Linked DNA regions of Methylosinus trichosporium OB3b. The protein of the gene in region 2 interacts with the protein of the main gene of each other region in a pairwise test. Links are inferred from orthologs where the notes say so. Each region holds a gene or a part of one and is shown on either strand. Other genes may lie near its edges. The genes, in order: kdsB and CQW49_RS13335.

What was found.
Region 1: the proteins of CQW49_RS13335 (region 2) and kdsB interact in binary tests that used the Escherichia coli proteins (3 or more experiments, as listed by UniProt). The link is inferred for Methylosinus trichosporium OB3b from one-to-one orthologs.

The regions. Positions count from the first base shown.
Region 1 is NZ_CP023737.1:993,554-1,000,015, reverse strand. Bases 3,707-6,462 are described here. They hold kdsB (3-deoxy-manno-octulosonate cytidylyltransferase), read right to left. Parts: upstream 5,601-6,462; coding sequence 4,812-5,600; downstream 3,707-4,811. Other genes in these bases: rpoD (RNA polymerase sigma factor RpoD), read right to left, coding at 5,705-6,462; CQW49_RS04790 (histidine phosphatase family protein), read right to left, coding at 4,179-4,811; CQW49_RS04795 (phosphocholine-specific phospholipase C), read right to left, coding at 3,707-4,070. In the rest of the region: mutY (A/G-specific adenine glycosylase), read right to left, coding at 1-574; CQW49_RS04805 (DUF721 domain-containing protein), read left to right, coding at 755-1,249; CQW49_RS04800 (hypothetical protein), read right to left, coding at 1,458-1,766; more of CQW49_RS04795, read right to left, coding at 1,986-3,706. UniProt on the Escherichia coli protein: Activates KDO (a required 8-carbon sugar) for incorporation into bacterial lipopolysaccharide in Gram-negative bacteria.
Region 2 is NZ_CP023737.1:2,781,515-2,787,953, reverse strand. The notes cover bases 3,707-6,439. They hold CQW49_RS13335 (TetR/AcrR family transcriptional regulator), read right to left. Parts: upstream 5,504-6,439; coding sequence 4,910-5,503; downstream 3,707-4,909. Other genes in these bases: CQW49_RS13330 (RCC1 domain-containing protein), read right to left, coding at 5,560-6,439; CQW49_RS13340 (NAD(P)/FAD-dependent oxidoreductase), read right to left, coding at 3,707-4,782. Outside these bases: CQW49_RS13365 (glycosyltransferase family 2 protein), read right to left, coding at 1-480; CQW49_RS13360 (radical SAM family protein), read right to left, coding at 628-1,659; CQW49_RS13355 (S1 family peptidase), read left to right, coding at 2,005-2,733; CQW49_RS13350 (iron-sulfur cluster assembly scaffold protein), read right to left, coding at 2,684-3,163; CQW49_RS13345 (DUF1641 domain-containing protein), read right to left, coding at 3,160-3,567; more of CQW49_RS13340, read right to left, coding at 3,592-3,706. UniProt on the Escherichia coli protein: Involved in response to both electrophiles and reactive chlorine species (RCS). Represses the transcription of the nemRA-gloA operon by binding to the NemR box.

The DNA.
Region 1 (6,462 bases), 1.8 Mb from region 2 along the record:
TCGCCCCGAGGTCCATCAGCGCTTGGGTGAAATCGCCGGCGCGCCGGCCGGGAAAGAGGCTCTGCGCCTGCTCGCGCAATTCGGCCTTGGCCTCGCGCGCCGGCCGCTCGATGGCGAAGAGCCGCGCGACGACGCGCTCGACATTGCCGTCGACGGCGACCACGGGCGCGTCATAGGCGATAGCGGCGATCGCCGCCGCCGTATAGGGACCGACGCCGGGCAGCGCCAGCAGCTCGCGCTGCTCGCGCGGAAAGGCGCCGCGCGCGGCGATCGCGCGCGCGCAGGCGTGGAGATTGCGCGCCCGCGCGTAATAGCCGAGGCCGGCCCAGGCCTTCATCACCTCCTCCTGCGGCGCGGCGGCCAGCGCCGCGACATCCGGCCAGCGGGCGAGAAAGGCGGCGAAATAGGGCTTCACGGCCTCCACCGTGGTCTGCTGCAGCATGATCTCGGAGAGCCAGACGGCGTAAGGGTCGGCGGTCTCGCCCGCGCGCGCGCGCCAGGGCAGGGCGCGCCGGCGCCGGTCGTACCAACGCAGCAGGGCGAGCGGATCGGGCTTGGCGGGGGCGCTTCGCATGAGATAACGTCCATAGAGCGCTTTCCGATCGAACGAAATCGTTCGATCGATCAGAATTCGCTCGAATGAAAAAATGCTAGAGCGCTTTCCGGTCGAACGAAATCGTTCGACCGATCAGAATTCGCTCGAAGGAAAGAATGCTGGAGCGACATCGCGTCCCCTGCCGCGAGGAACGAGCCAATGGCGGAGAAATACAGAGGATCTCGGACGCTCGGCGAGCTCGTCGACCGAGCGATCGATCCGCTGGCGGCGCGCCAGGGTTTCGGCGAGGCGGCGCTGATCCTGCGCTGGGAGGCGGTGGTGGGCGCGCGGCTCGCCGCCATTTGCGAGCCGATCAAGCTGCAATGGCCGCCGCGGGCGAAGAACCGCGCAGCCGAGAAGAAGGATGAGCCGGCGACGCTGATTCTGCGCGTCGAGCCGGGCTTTAGCCTCGACATCCAGCATATGGCCGGGTCGATCCTCGACCGGGTGAACACGCATCTGGGCTGGCGCTGCGTCGCGCGGCTGACGATGCGCCAGGAGCGGCTGACGGCGCGCCGCAAGGCGCCGCATCGCGCTCCCCTGGTCGACGCCGCGACGCGCGCGCGCGCAGCCGCGGTGACGGATGGCGTCGCCGACGAGGCGCTGCGCGCCGCGCTCACGCGCCTCGGCGAGCAGGCGCTGCGAGCGCGGTGACTTGCGGGCGCCCGGACCGCGAGCCTTCAGGCTCGCCCCTTTCACACCCAATAAAAATATCTCGATGTGAACCCGCGGAAGCTGCGGCCGTCATTGCGAGCGCAGCGAAGCATTTCAGAGCCGCGGGGCGACTTCTGGGTTGCTTCGTCGCTTCGCTTCTCGCAATGACGCCGCCCCGATCATCTCGGCTTCTCGTGATGCGGTAGAATTACTGCAGGATCCAATAAATATCCGGATTGCCGCGGATATGCGCCTTGACCACCCGCATGAAGAGCGGCGTCATCTCGATGACGACGTCGTCGCCCGCCAGCATCCGGCAGTCGTCGCTCTTGACGCCGCGCGCGAACAACTCCTGCGCGGCGGCGAGGTCGCCCAGATCGGTGAGCTCGACGAGGCGTCGCATATTGTCCCGGTCCTTGCAGGCGGCGAGGCCGGGAACCAGCGCCACTTGCGCCAGCGCGCTGGAAACGAAAAGCGGCGCGAGCGCCGTCAATGAGAGAAGGCGAACCCGTTTCATCTTCAAGTCTCCATCTCGAAAAAAGCTTTCGCCGGTCGAAATGAGCGAATCGGCTATCCTATCGTCGCTCATTCGCGACGAAAAAGCGCTCCGAAATGTCGCGTGGGGCAGGGGCCCGGCGCGTGCGCCGAACAAAGAAGAGGGCGGACGCCGTCTCCGGCGTCCGCCCTCTCGAATGCGAGGAGGGACGCGCGTCCCTCCGTCTCGTCCTTGCCCGCGTCAGGCGATGGCGGGGAAGCCGCTCCGGGCGAAAGCCGGATCGCTGGTGCTGACCTTGCCATTCTCCACATGGCCGGCGAGGCGACGCGCGAAGCCCCGATCGGAAGCGACCGAGATCGAGAGGTCGTACCAGCCATGGCTGGCGCCGAGCCGCCACAGCTTCACGACGCGCTCGGCCGGCGTGAGCAGCTTGCGGAAGGCGCCCGTCACGCCATAGGCGTCGGCGACCGATATCGAGACCGGGCCGAGGCCGCGGTTCACGATGGTCAGCTCGATCCCGACCTCCGGCTGCGTCACATATTTCGCGCTCACCTCGAGAGTGGCGCGGCTGGCCTCGGAGCCGCCCTTGAAGCGGCGGAAGAAGCCGTTGGGGCCGTGGACCGTGAAGGCGTAGTCCTTGCTCGTCTGGAATCTGAGGCCCGAGACCAGCGACTTGCCGGCCTCGACCGTATAGCTCCAGGGGCCGGCCGAGGCCTGCGCCGAGCGCACATGGAAGCAGGCGGCGGCGGCGCCGGTATTGACGAATTCGAATTTGAGCGAGGCGCGATCCGTGGTCAGGGAGCCCTTCGCATCCAGCTCATAGGGCAGGGGCCGGGCGTAACGCAGGCCGGGCTCCTGAACGGGGACGGCCTGATTGGCCGGCGGCACGGGCGTATAGCTCGGATGACGCTCGCGATCGCGCGGCCCGAAGCCCGTCGTCGACGGCAGGAAGACGACGCCGGTGAAGGTCTTCGAGAAATCGAAGGCGGAGGTCAGATCGCCGCAGACCGCGCGGCGCCAGGGCGAGATCTGCGTCTCGGCGACGCCGAAGCGCTTCTCGATGAAGCGAAGGACCGAAGTGTGGTCGAACACTTGCGAGCACACATAGCCGCCCTTGCTCCAGGGCGAGACGACGATCATGGGAACGCGTGCGCCGAGGCCATAGGGGCCGGCGGCGTAGGTCGAGCCGCCCGGATAGATTTCATTGGTCGTCGCGACGGTGGAGCGCCCCTGCGCCGATGTCGCCGGCGCGGTCGGCGGCACCACGTGATCGAAGAAGCCGTCGTTCTCGTCGTAATTGATGAGTAGAGCGGTCTTGCTCCACACATTCGCATTGGCGGTCAGAGCGTCGAGGACCTTCGAGATATACCAGGCGCCGAAATTCGACGGCCAGTTCGGATGCTCTGTGTAGGACTCGGGCGCGGCGATCCAGGAGACCTGCGGCAGCTTGTTGTGCAGCACATCGTCGCGCAGAATCTCGAACAGATTGCCGCTCGCGGAGATATTGGTGCCGCGCCGCGCCTTCTCATAGAGCGGCGAGCCCGGCAGCGCGTTCTGATATTGATGGAAGTAGAGCAGCGAGTTGTCGCCGTAATTGCCGATATAGGGATTGTCGCCCCAGCCCCACCAATGCTCGCCGTCGAGCCCCGCGCCGATATCCTGATAGACCTTCCAGGAGACGCCGGCCTGCTCCAAGAGCTCCGGATAGGTGCGCCAGTCGTAGCCGGCTTCCGAATTGTCGACGACCGGACCGCCATTGGCGCCATCGTTGCCGTCCCAGCCGCTCCACAGATAATAACGATTGGGGTCGGTCGCGCCCATCACCGAGCAATGATAGGCGTCGCAGATGGTGAAGGCTTCCGCCAGAGCGAAGTGGAACGGAAGGTCGCCGCGCGACAGATGCGCCATGGTGTGGCGGCCCTTGGCCGGGACCCATTGGTCATATTTGCCGTTGTTCCAGGCCTGATGCGCATCCGGCCAGTTATGCGGCGTGCCTTCGAGGAACTTGTCGCCGAGCGGACGCGTGTCGGGCCGGAACGGCAGCACCTCGCCGGCGCCATCGGGCTGGCGCCACACCGGCTTGCCATTGGGCAGCAGCACCGGACGCGGATCGCCGAAGCCGCGCACGCCGCGCAGCGTGCCGAAGTAATGATCGAAGGAGCGGTTCTCCTGCGTCAGCACGACGATATGCTCGATGTCGTTGATCGTGCCGGTCGCGGCATTCGCCGGAATCGCCAGCGCGCGCTCGATGCTCTGTGAAAACGCCGTGGCGAGAGTGGCGCCGCCGACGAGGCGCAAGAAATCGCGACGATCTGGAGTTGTCATGGTTGTCAGGCCCCTTTTGGTTTCCCCGGGAGGCCGAATAAGCCGCACGCGCTACATAGCGGTGACGTTCCTGTTCAAGGATGATGACAGTCGCAAACGAGCGAGCCTTCAAGCTCGCTCTCCCGACGCGAGCTCGCTCGGCCGCGCATTCCACAGCGCGATGGAGAATCCCTGCGCGTCGGTCTCGACGATCGACAGGCTTCCCGTCCGCATCTTCGCGTCTCGCCGCGCGAGTCCGTAGATCTCGCCGAAGCATCGCAGCACGCCGCCGCTGGAGACGAGCATGATCGTGTCGCCGTCCGTATGAGCCGCGCGCAGCGACGCGAGCAGGCCCTCCAAGCGCGCGCGCAATTGCGCTTCATCGGGCGACCAGCCGGCGCCCTGCGGCCAAATTCCATCCCGCTCCCATGCGTCGACTTCCGGCGCGCCGCGCAGCGAACGAATCTCGTCCGAGGTGAGGCCCTCCCAGGCGCCGTAATCGATCTCGATCAGCCGCGGCTCGATCTCGATCGACGCCGGCGCAAAGCCGGCGGCGGCGAGCGCGGCGCTCTCGCGTGTGCGCGTGAGCGGCCCCGCGATAATGCGCGCAGGATGGACATGCATCGCGGCGAGCGCGCGGCCGACCGCCTCGGCCTGCTCGCGGCCTGACGCGACGAGCGCAGGATCGCTTCGCGCGCCGATCCAGCGCACGGCGTCGCCGGGACCAAAAGTGTTTCCGTGCCGCGCGAGGATCAGCCGCATTCAGCGGCGCCCGGCGACGAGCTCGCCCTCGGCGGCGATCAGCGCCTCGACGAGCGCGACATCCTCGCGCGTGTCGACGGAGGCGTGCGTTCGGCCCTGATAGTCGATGAGCACGATGCGGATGCGCATCCCATTCTCGAGCGCGCGCAGCTGCTCGAGACCCTCGGCGCGCTCGAGCGGCGTCGGCGCGGCGCGCGCGTATTTGTCGAGCCCGGCGCGCCGAAAGCCATAGAGGCCGATATGGCGGTGAACCGGCGCGGCGGCGTCGCGGCCCGGAAATGGAATGACGCTCTTGGAAAAATACAGCGCGTTGGCGTTGCGGTCGAAGACGACCGTGGTTCCGCTCGTCGGCGAGATCTGCTTATGCGCGATGAAGTCGCCGAGCGCGCGCGCGTCGAGCCGGATCGCCGGCGTCGCCATGTCGATGTCGGGATCGGTCTCGAGCGCGTCGATCAGCGCGTCGAGCACCCAGGGCGGCGTCAGCACGGCGTCGCCCTGCAATCCGATGATGATTTCCGCCTCGAGGCCGAGCGTCGCCGCGGCTTCATGCACGCGCTCCGTGCCATTGCGGCAGCTGCCCGAGGTGAGCACGGCCTCCGCGCCGAAGCCGGCGGCATGGGCGAGAACGCGCTCGTCCTCGCTGGCGATCACGACGCGCGAGCAGAAGCGCGCGGCGCGGGCGATGCGCCACACGCGCTCCAGCATCGACATGCCGGCGATCATCTGCAGCGGCTTGCCGGGAAAGCGGGAGGAGCCGTAGCGCGCCGGAATGATGATCGCTGCGGACATGTCTCGTCTCAAAAAGAAGCGAGCCTGAAGGCTCGCGGTCCAGACAAGGGGGTTCTGGACCGCGAGCCTTCAGGCTCGCAATTCGCGCAAAGCGCGTCGCTTCGTCAATTGTCCAGGAAGCTCCTGAGCTTCCGCGACCGGCTCGGATGCTTCAGCTTGCGCAGAGCTTTCGCCTCGATCTGGCGAATGCGCTCTCTCGTCACCGAGAACTGCTGGCCGACTTCCTCGAGCGTATGGTCGGTGTTCATGCCGATGCCGAAGCGCATGCGCAGCACGCGCTCCTCGCGCGGCGTCAGCGACGCCAGCACGCGGGTCGTCGTCTCGCGCAGATTGGACTGGATCGCCGCCTCGATCGGCAGGATGGCGTTCTTGTCCTCGATGAAATCGCCGAGATGCGAATCCTCCTCGTCGCCGATCGGCGTCTCGAGGCTGATCGGCTCCTTGGCGATCTTCAGCACCTTGCGCACCTTCTCGAGCGGCATGGCGAGCTTCTCGGACAATTCCTCCGGCGTCGGCTCGCGGCCGATCTCGTGCAGCATCTGCCGCGAGGTGCGCACGATCTTGTTGATCGTCTCGATCATATGCACCGGAATGCGAATCGTGCGCGCCTGGTCCGCGATGGAGCGGGTGATCGCCTGGCGAATCCACCAGGTGGCGTAGGTCGAGAATTTATAGCCGCGGCGATATTCGAATTTGTCGACCGCCTTCATCAGGCCGATATTGCCTTCCTGAATGAGGTCGAGGAACTGCAGGCCGCGGTTCGTATATTTCTTGGCGATCGAGATCACGAGGCGGAGGTTCGCCTCGACCATCTCCTTCTTCGCCTGCCGCGCCTCGCGCTCGCCCTTCTGCACCATCTGGA
Region 2 (6,439 bases):
CCCGCGATGGACGAGCGTGGGATCCGCAGGTCGGCTCGCGAAATGGCCCGCGAGATAGCGTGAGGTCGAACAGATGAGCCGCTCGTCCCGCAGGGTGAAACAATCACAACAGGTCATTCCTACTGGCGTGCGCAAGCAGAAATGCGCCGCGAGATGAGCGGCGACGAACTCCTCGGTGATCAGGTCGTCTGCGTCGAGAAAGACGATGTATTGGCCACTGGCGCGCGCGAGGCCCGCTAGACAAGACGCAGATTGGCCGCCATTCGTCTGCTGGCGGATGACGATCAGCTCGGGCCACTCGCGAACCGCTGTATCGAGAGCCTCGTGGCTGCAGTCGGTGGAGCAATCGTCGACAACGATGCATTCCAAATGCGGATAGGTCTGTTGCCGGACGGCGTTCAATGCCTGAGGGAGAAACCGCCCGTAATTGTAATTGGTCACGATGATGGAAACGATCGGCAGACGGTAGGCTGCAGTCATCGGCCTCTTCCGGAGCTTGATGTGATAAGGCGGCGCTCGGCCGAGATTTCGACGGGACCCGACACGGCTACTGCCGAAATCTTCTGAGACGACGAGCCGGCCTCTCGCGTCGGCGCGCCGCCGCAAGAGTCCGGCTCGAAGAAACGGTTATTTTCGGGACTTGGCCGTGTTCCACAATCGTGTGCCTGCTCGGGTGAGGCCGATCGTACAGAGAAATTTGGCGAACTCGAGCTCGACATTGGGCCGCGCGAAAAGGGGTCGGCTCGGCTTCCGCGGCGCTGCTTCAGGAGTCTCGACCGGCGCCGACCGCTTCACGACGCCCGTGGCGGAGCCATTCCCCTCGGCGCGAAGCATGGGAGAATATTCGGTCACCCTTTGTCGGCCGAGGAAATGTGCGTCGTCCTGGTCCAGTGCGATGATCGAGCGTTTCTTGCGCAGCGAACTCTCCGCTATGTCGGCGTTGCTCACAGTAAAAGTGTCGATCTCCTCGCAATCCATATGGCCGACGACCTTGGCCGGCACGCCGCAGCCCGGGCAGAAGCGCGCAACCTGATCGGCGAAAGTGGAAATGTCGCGACGCCACCAGCCGGGCGTCACTTCGACACCAAAATCGGTTCCCCGCGCGAGATCGAAAGAGGCGGCGACCTCACAGAAATAAGCCTTGAGCCGCCCTCTGTTCTCGACGATCGACGCCGACCACTCATGGTTGATGTCGCAGCGCCCGATTCGTCGCCACATCTCCTCGTCGTCGAAGAGATCTTTCAGCGCCGTCAGCAGTGGCGCGTGGGACGAATGGCCGCCATGATACCAAGCGCCATCGCGCAAAGGCTCGAGCGATTTGATCCCACGCTCGACGCCATGCGGATTGAGATTGAAGACGCCGAAAGTCTTTTTCGCGAGATCGGCGAAGCTGAAGATATTGTTGGTCCAGAGTCCGCGTCGCTCCTTCTGCGGAATCTCCTCGACGAAAATGGCGCAGATCTCTTCGAAGCTCCGGTGCATCGCCGGATTGCCGCCGATGACCGCGATGATTCCAGGATAATCGGCGAGACTGCGCACGGCGAGGCGAAAGTTCTCGAGCGACATGTCCCAGAACCGGTCCTGATTGACGAGCAGCCGCGTGCAGTTCGAGCAGGCGAGATCGCATTTGTTGGTGATATCGATGCAGATTATCCCCATTTCATGGGGACTTCGCATATTCGCCATTGCATTCTGGCGGAGAACTTCGGTAGATGCTCTCATACGCCGCACGCTCCGTTCGTTATCCGCCGAGATTATCGCGTTCGAACGTTGTCGAAGAAGATCATTTGATGAAAATGATCGAGCGCAGAGGCGCCGCAACATCGAACAGTTAACATTGATCCGTCGTTCGACCCGAGCCGGGACGCGCCTATTTATAGATGGCGCCGGCTCTCTACCGCAGACCGTAACGCAAATCAAGGCGTAGCTCGCGGTCTGTCGCAGCGAGCGGCCTGCCGAGCCGCGCGCGAGCGGCAAGTTCTTCGGGGAGAGAGGAAACCGCCGATGATCGAACCGCTGCTGCTCACCACCGCCCGGCTCTGCACCTTCGACGGACAGGCGCCGCTGACCAATGCGAGCAGCTTCTTCTTCGAGCGCGACGAGCGTCTGTTCCTGGTGACGAGCCGCCATGTGCTGAAGGATGCGGCGAGCGGGCACCAGCCCGACCGAATCGAGATCGAGCTGCATGTCGACGCCGAGAATATGGCCAAGTCGACGGGCTTCTCCATTCCGCTCTATGAGGACGGCAAGAGCGTCTGGCGTCAGGCCGTCGACGCCGCCGGCGAGGTCGATGTCGCGGCGATCGAGATCGAGCGGGGAAAGCTGCCGGAGCCGACCGTCTATCGCGCCTTCACGCCCGCGCATCTGCCGGGCGGCTTCGATCAGGTCGAGATCGGCTCCTCGCTGCTGATCGTCGGCTTTCCGCTCGGCTTTCACGACACGCTGCATCACATGCCGGTGGCGCGCCAGGGCGTCGTCGCCTCCTCCTTCGGCCTGCGCTTCCAGGGCCAGGGCTATTTCCTCAGCGATGCGCGCACCCATCGCGGCGCCAGCGGCGCGCCGGTGGTGGCGCGCATTCCGGCTCTGGAGAGCTGCCAGGGCGATCTGCCGTGGACGCTGCTCGGCGTCCATTCGGCGCGGCTCGACGTCGGCCGCGACCTGCAGCAGGACGAGGCGCTCGGCCTCAACTGCGCGTGGTATGCGGATATTCTGCTGACATTGACGGAAGGCTGAGCCGCGCCGCGGCCTCCGTGAGCGCGTGAAAGGGCAGCAGGATCGAGCCGTGGCGGGACGGGAAGCCGCGCGCCGCGACGAACATGTCGAGCGCGCGCCATCGCTCTTCGAAACGCGCGTCCTCGCCGGCGAGCAGCGCGGCGAGCGCGCGCCCGGCCGCGAGCGCGTCCTCGAAGCGCTCGCCGACGGCCTGCGCCGCCACCACGGCTGTCGACGCCATGCCCAGAGTGCAGGCGCGCGCCCGATAGCCGAGCGCAGCGATGCGATCTCGCTCTCGCCTCACGTCGAGTGTCAGCGTGCTGCCACAGGCCGGGCTCGTTCGGCTGACGGTGAGATCGGCGGGCGCGAGCCGAACATCGTCGCGCACCCGCCTCGCCCAGCCGCGCACGCGCTCCTCATAGAGCGCCTGCAGCGCGCGATCGTCGGTCATGCCTCGGCGTCGTCGCGCTGTCCGCGCCCCAGCGCGGCGAGGAAGAGCAGCGCGAAATGCAGGCCGCGGCGCACATCCTCGTCGCCGGCCGTCCGCAGCAGGCCGATCAGCGAAGGCGTCGGCTTCGTCGCCGCTTCATTGGCGGCGAAACGCGCGGCGTTGCCGAGCGTCCAGGCGGCGCCGATCGCCTCCTCATAGGCCTTCATCAGCTTTTCGATCATGGCGTCGTCGGCCATATCGACCCCGTCCGAGACGAGGGAGAGAAGATCGACGATATTGTGGAAGCGCCGTCCCTGCAGAAGCGGCGACGCCTTTTCGAGAAGCTCGGACACGCCGCGCGCGGTTTCGTCCGACATGCGGGTTGCGCGCTCGACCGGCGCAGCTTGAAGATTGGTCGCGTTCATTGCTCATCCCTCCGATCGATTGCTTCAGATCACGCCGCGGGCGACGGACCAGTAGATTCCGCGGTTGAACGCCTTGCGCAGCAGGCCGCCGAGCTTCGTCGGCGGGGTCGGATGAACGTCCTCGTCATAGTCGTACCAGAGCGGCATCCCCATCTCGAGGCCCATTTGCGCGACCGCCTGAACCTTGCCGTGATAGGCGTCGACGGTGCGGCCGAGGCGAATGTCGCCGGCGATGTTGTTGGCGATGACCGGGCATTGGTTGTGGCAGGAGCCGCCGGCCTTGCTGATCGGCAGATCGACCGTGTCGCCCATCACATAGACGTTGGGATGGCCTTCGAGCTGCAGCGTGCGGCGGTTCGTCGGCAGCCAGCCTTCGCCATTGACCGCCTGCGACGCGCCGCTGGCGATCACCGCATCGACCGCGCGGATCGGCGGCGTGCACATCAGCAGGTCGAAACCTTCCTCGCGTCCTTCCTCGGAGCGTGCGACCTTGCGGTCCGCGTCCACGGATTCGAGCGTGAAGCCGCGCTGGAACTTGATTCCCTTGCTCTCGAACACCGAAGGCAGGACCTCGCAGACCTCCTGTTGCAGGAAGAGGCAATTGCGCAAGAGCTGCGAGACGGTCGGATAGGTGTAGACGATCTCCACCGCGTCGCGCACGCCCTTGCGGCGCAGATATTCGTCGAGCATCAGCGTCGTCTCGATCGGCGCGATGCCGCACTGATGCGGGACATTCGGAGTCTTGGGGAAGTTGACCGTGATGAAGATGCGGCCCTTCTCGAAGCCGCGCAATTTGTCGGCGAGGCGGCGCGCCGGCTCGTATTGGTAGAAATAATCGCCCGTCTCCTTCAGCCCGGGAATGCGCTCGGGCGCCGGCAGGCAGCCGGTGGAGACGACGATATAATCATAGCCGATCTTGCGGCCGCTGCGCGTCGTCACGCTCGATCCGGCGAAATCGAAACGCTCGACCTTGTCGACGAGGAACTCGATCTCGGGACGCAGCAGCGAGCGCTGCTTGCGGCGCAGCTCGCCCTCGAAGAACATGTCGAAGGCGACATACATGAAAGCCGGCTTGTAATAATGCCAGGGCGAGTCCGACAGCATCGTCACCCGGACCGCGCCGCGCGCGATCTCCGGATAGAGCTTGGCGACGATGCTGTTGACGGTCATGGTTCCGCCGACGCCGCCGCCGACGACGAGTATGTGCTTCGTCATTGCTTCCTCCCTTGTCCGCGCAGCTTCGCGCGCGCGGTTTTGCGTTCGCCGAGCCATTGGTCGGCGTTGGTCGTCTCGTGCTCGGCCTCGCGTTAAATGACCGGTCGTCTCGTTTGGGGGTAAAAAATCACGCGCGGAAATAGCCGTCGAGCAGCATGTCGCGGAACTGGACGAGCGGGCGAACCGACCGCTCGATCTTCATGCGCAGAAGCGCCCCCTGCCAGGAGTCGACGAGCACATCGGCCATCTCCTTGGCGTCGAGATCCTTGCGGAAGCGCCCTTCCTCCTGGCCCCGCGCCAGGCCCTCGCGCAGCTTGTCGCGATAGCGGCGCACCGCCTCGCGCAAGGAGGTCTGGCAGAGGTCGCTGGTCTCGCCGATCTCGCCCATGAGATTGCCGAGAAGGCAGCCGCCTTTGAAGTCGCGCCGCTCCGTCTCGGCAATGAGATCGTCGAAATAGGCGCGGAGCGCGGCGTCGGCGGAACGACCCGCCTGCCCGAGATGCGCGTCGAGCCGCTGGATGAACGGCTCGATATAATGCGCGACGACCTCGGCGCTGAAGGCTTCCTTGCTCGGGAAGTAATTGTAGAACGAGCCTTTCGGCACGCCGACGGCCTGCACCAGCTCGGTGAGGCCGGTGCCGTGATAGCCCTGCTCCATCAGCAGGGCGACCCCCTGATCGAGCAGCTTGCGCCTGATGTCGTTGACGTCTCTTCGGCTCATGCTCTTTTTATACGACCGATCGTCTTAAACCGCAAGCAGGCGTCATTCGGCTCCGCTCATTTGAGCCGCATCGGCAGCGGAGTGGATTGCGAAGGCGCATGAGCCGCGTCGCCGAGATAGTTCGCGCGCAGAGCATGGAGCCCGTTTCCGAGCGTCGATGTGGTGAGCCGGGCGCGGGTGCGCAGCAGGGCGGAGAGGCCCTTCGCCGGGACGGGGAGAGGCTGGTTCGTCACGCCGCCGTCGCCAATCTCGCCGACCTCGTTATAACCCCAGCATTTCACCGCCCGCGTCGACAGCAGCGCGCAGGAAAAGTCGAAGCCGGCGGCGATCGCGACCGCGGCGGCGCCGAGGTTCAGGACGGGCGTCGGGATCGTGCGATCTGTGGTCGTTCCGTCGCCGAGCTGGCCATATTGGTTATAGCCCCAGCAGCGCACGCCGCCGTCGCGCAGCAGCGCGCAATCATGCCCGCTTCCAGACGAGATTGCGACGACGCCGCTCGACAGGCCAGCGACCGGCGTCGGGGCGCCGGCGTTCCATGCCGGCCCCCAGCATTGGACGGCGCCGGCCTTGGTGAGAGCGCAGTCATGATAGGAGCCCGCCGTCAATGCGACGACCCCGCTGCCGAGCTTGGCGACCGGCGTGGGAACCTTGCCGAACCCCTGGCCCCAGCACAGCACCGCGCCCGCATTCGTCAGGCCGCAGCTGTGAGAAGCGCCGCCCGCCACATCCGTATAGATTTCGGCAGGGCCGCCAACCCGCGTCGGCGGAGCGAATGTTTCCAAGTCGACGCCGTTGCCGATCTGGCCCTCGACGTTGCGGCCCCAGCAGAAAATCGCGCCGGCCTCGGTCACAGCGCAGCTGTGATATGATCCGGATGCGATCGCGATGACGCCGCTCGAAAGGCCGGGAACCGGAGTGGGAGCAGGCTGCGCCCGG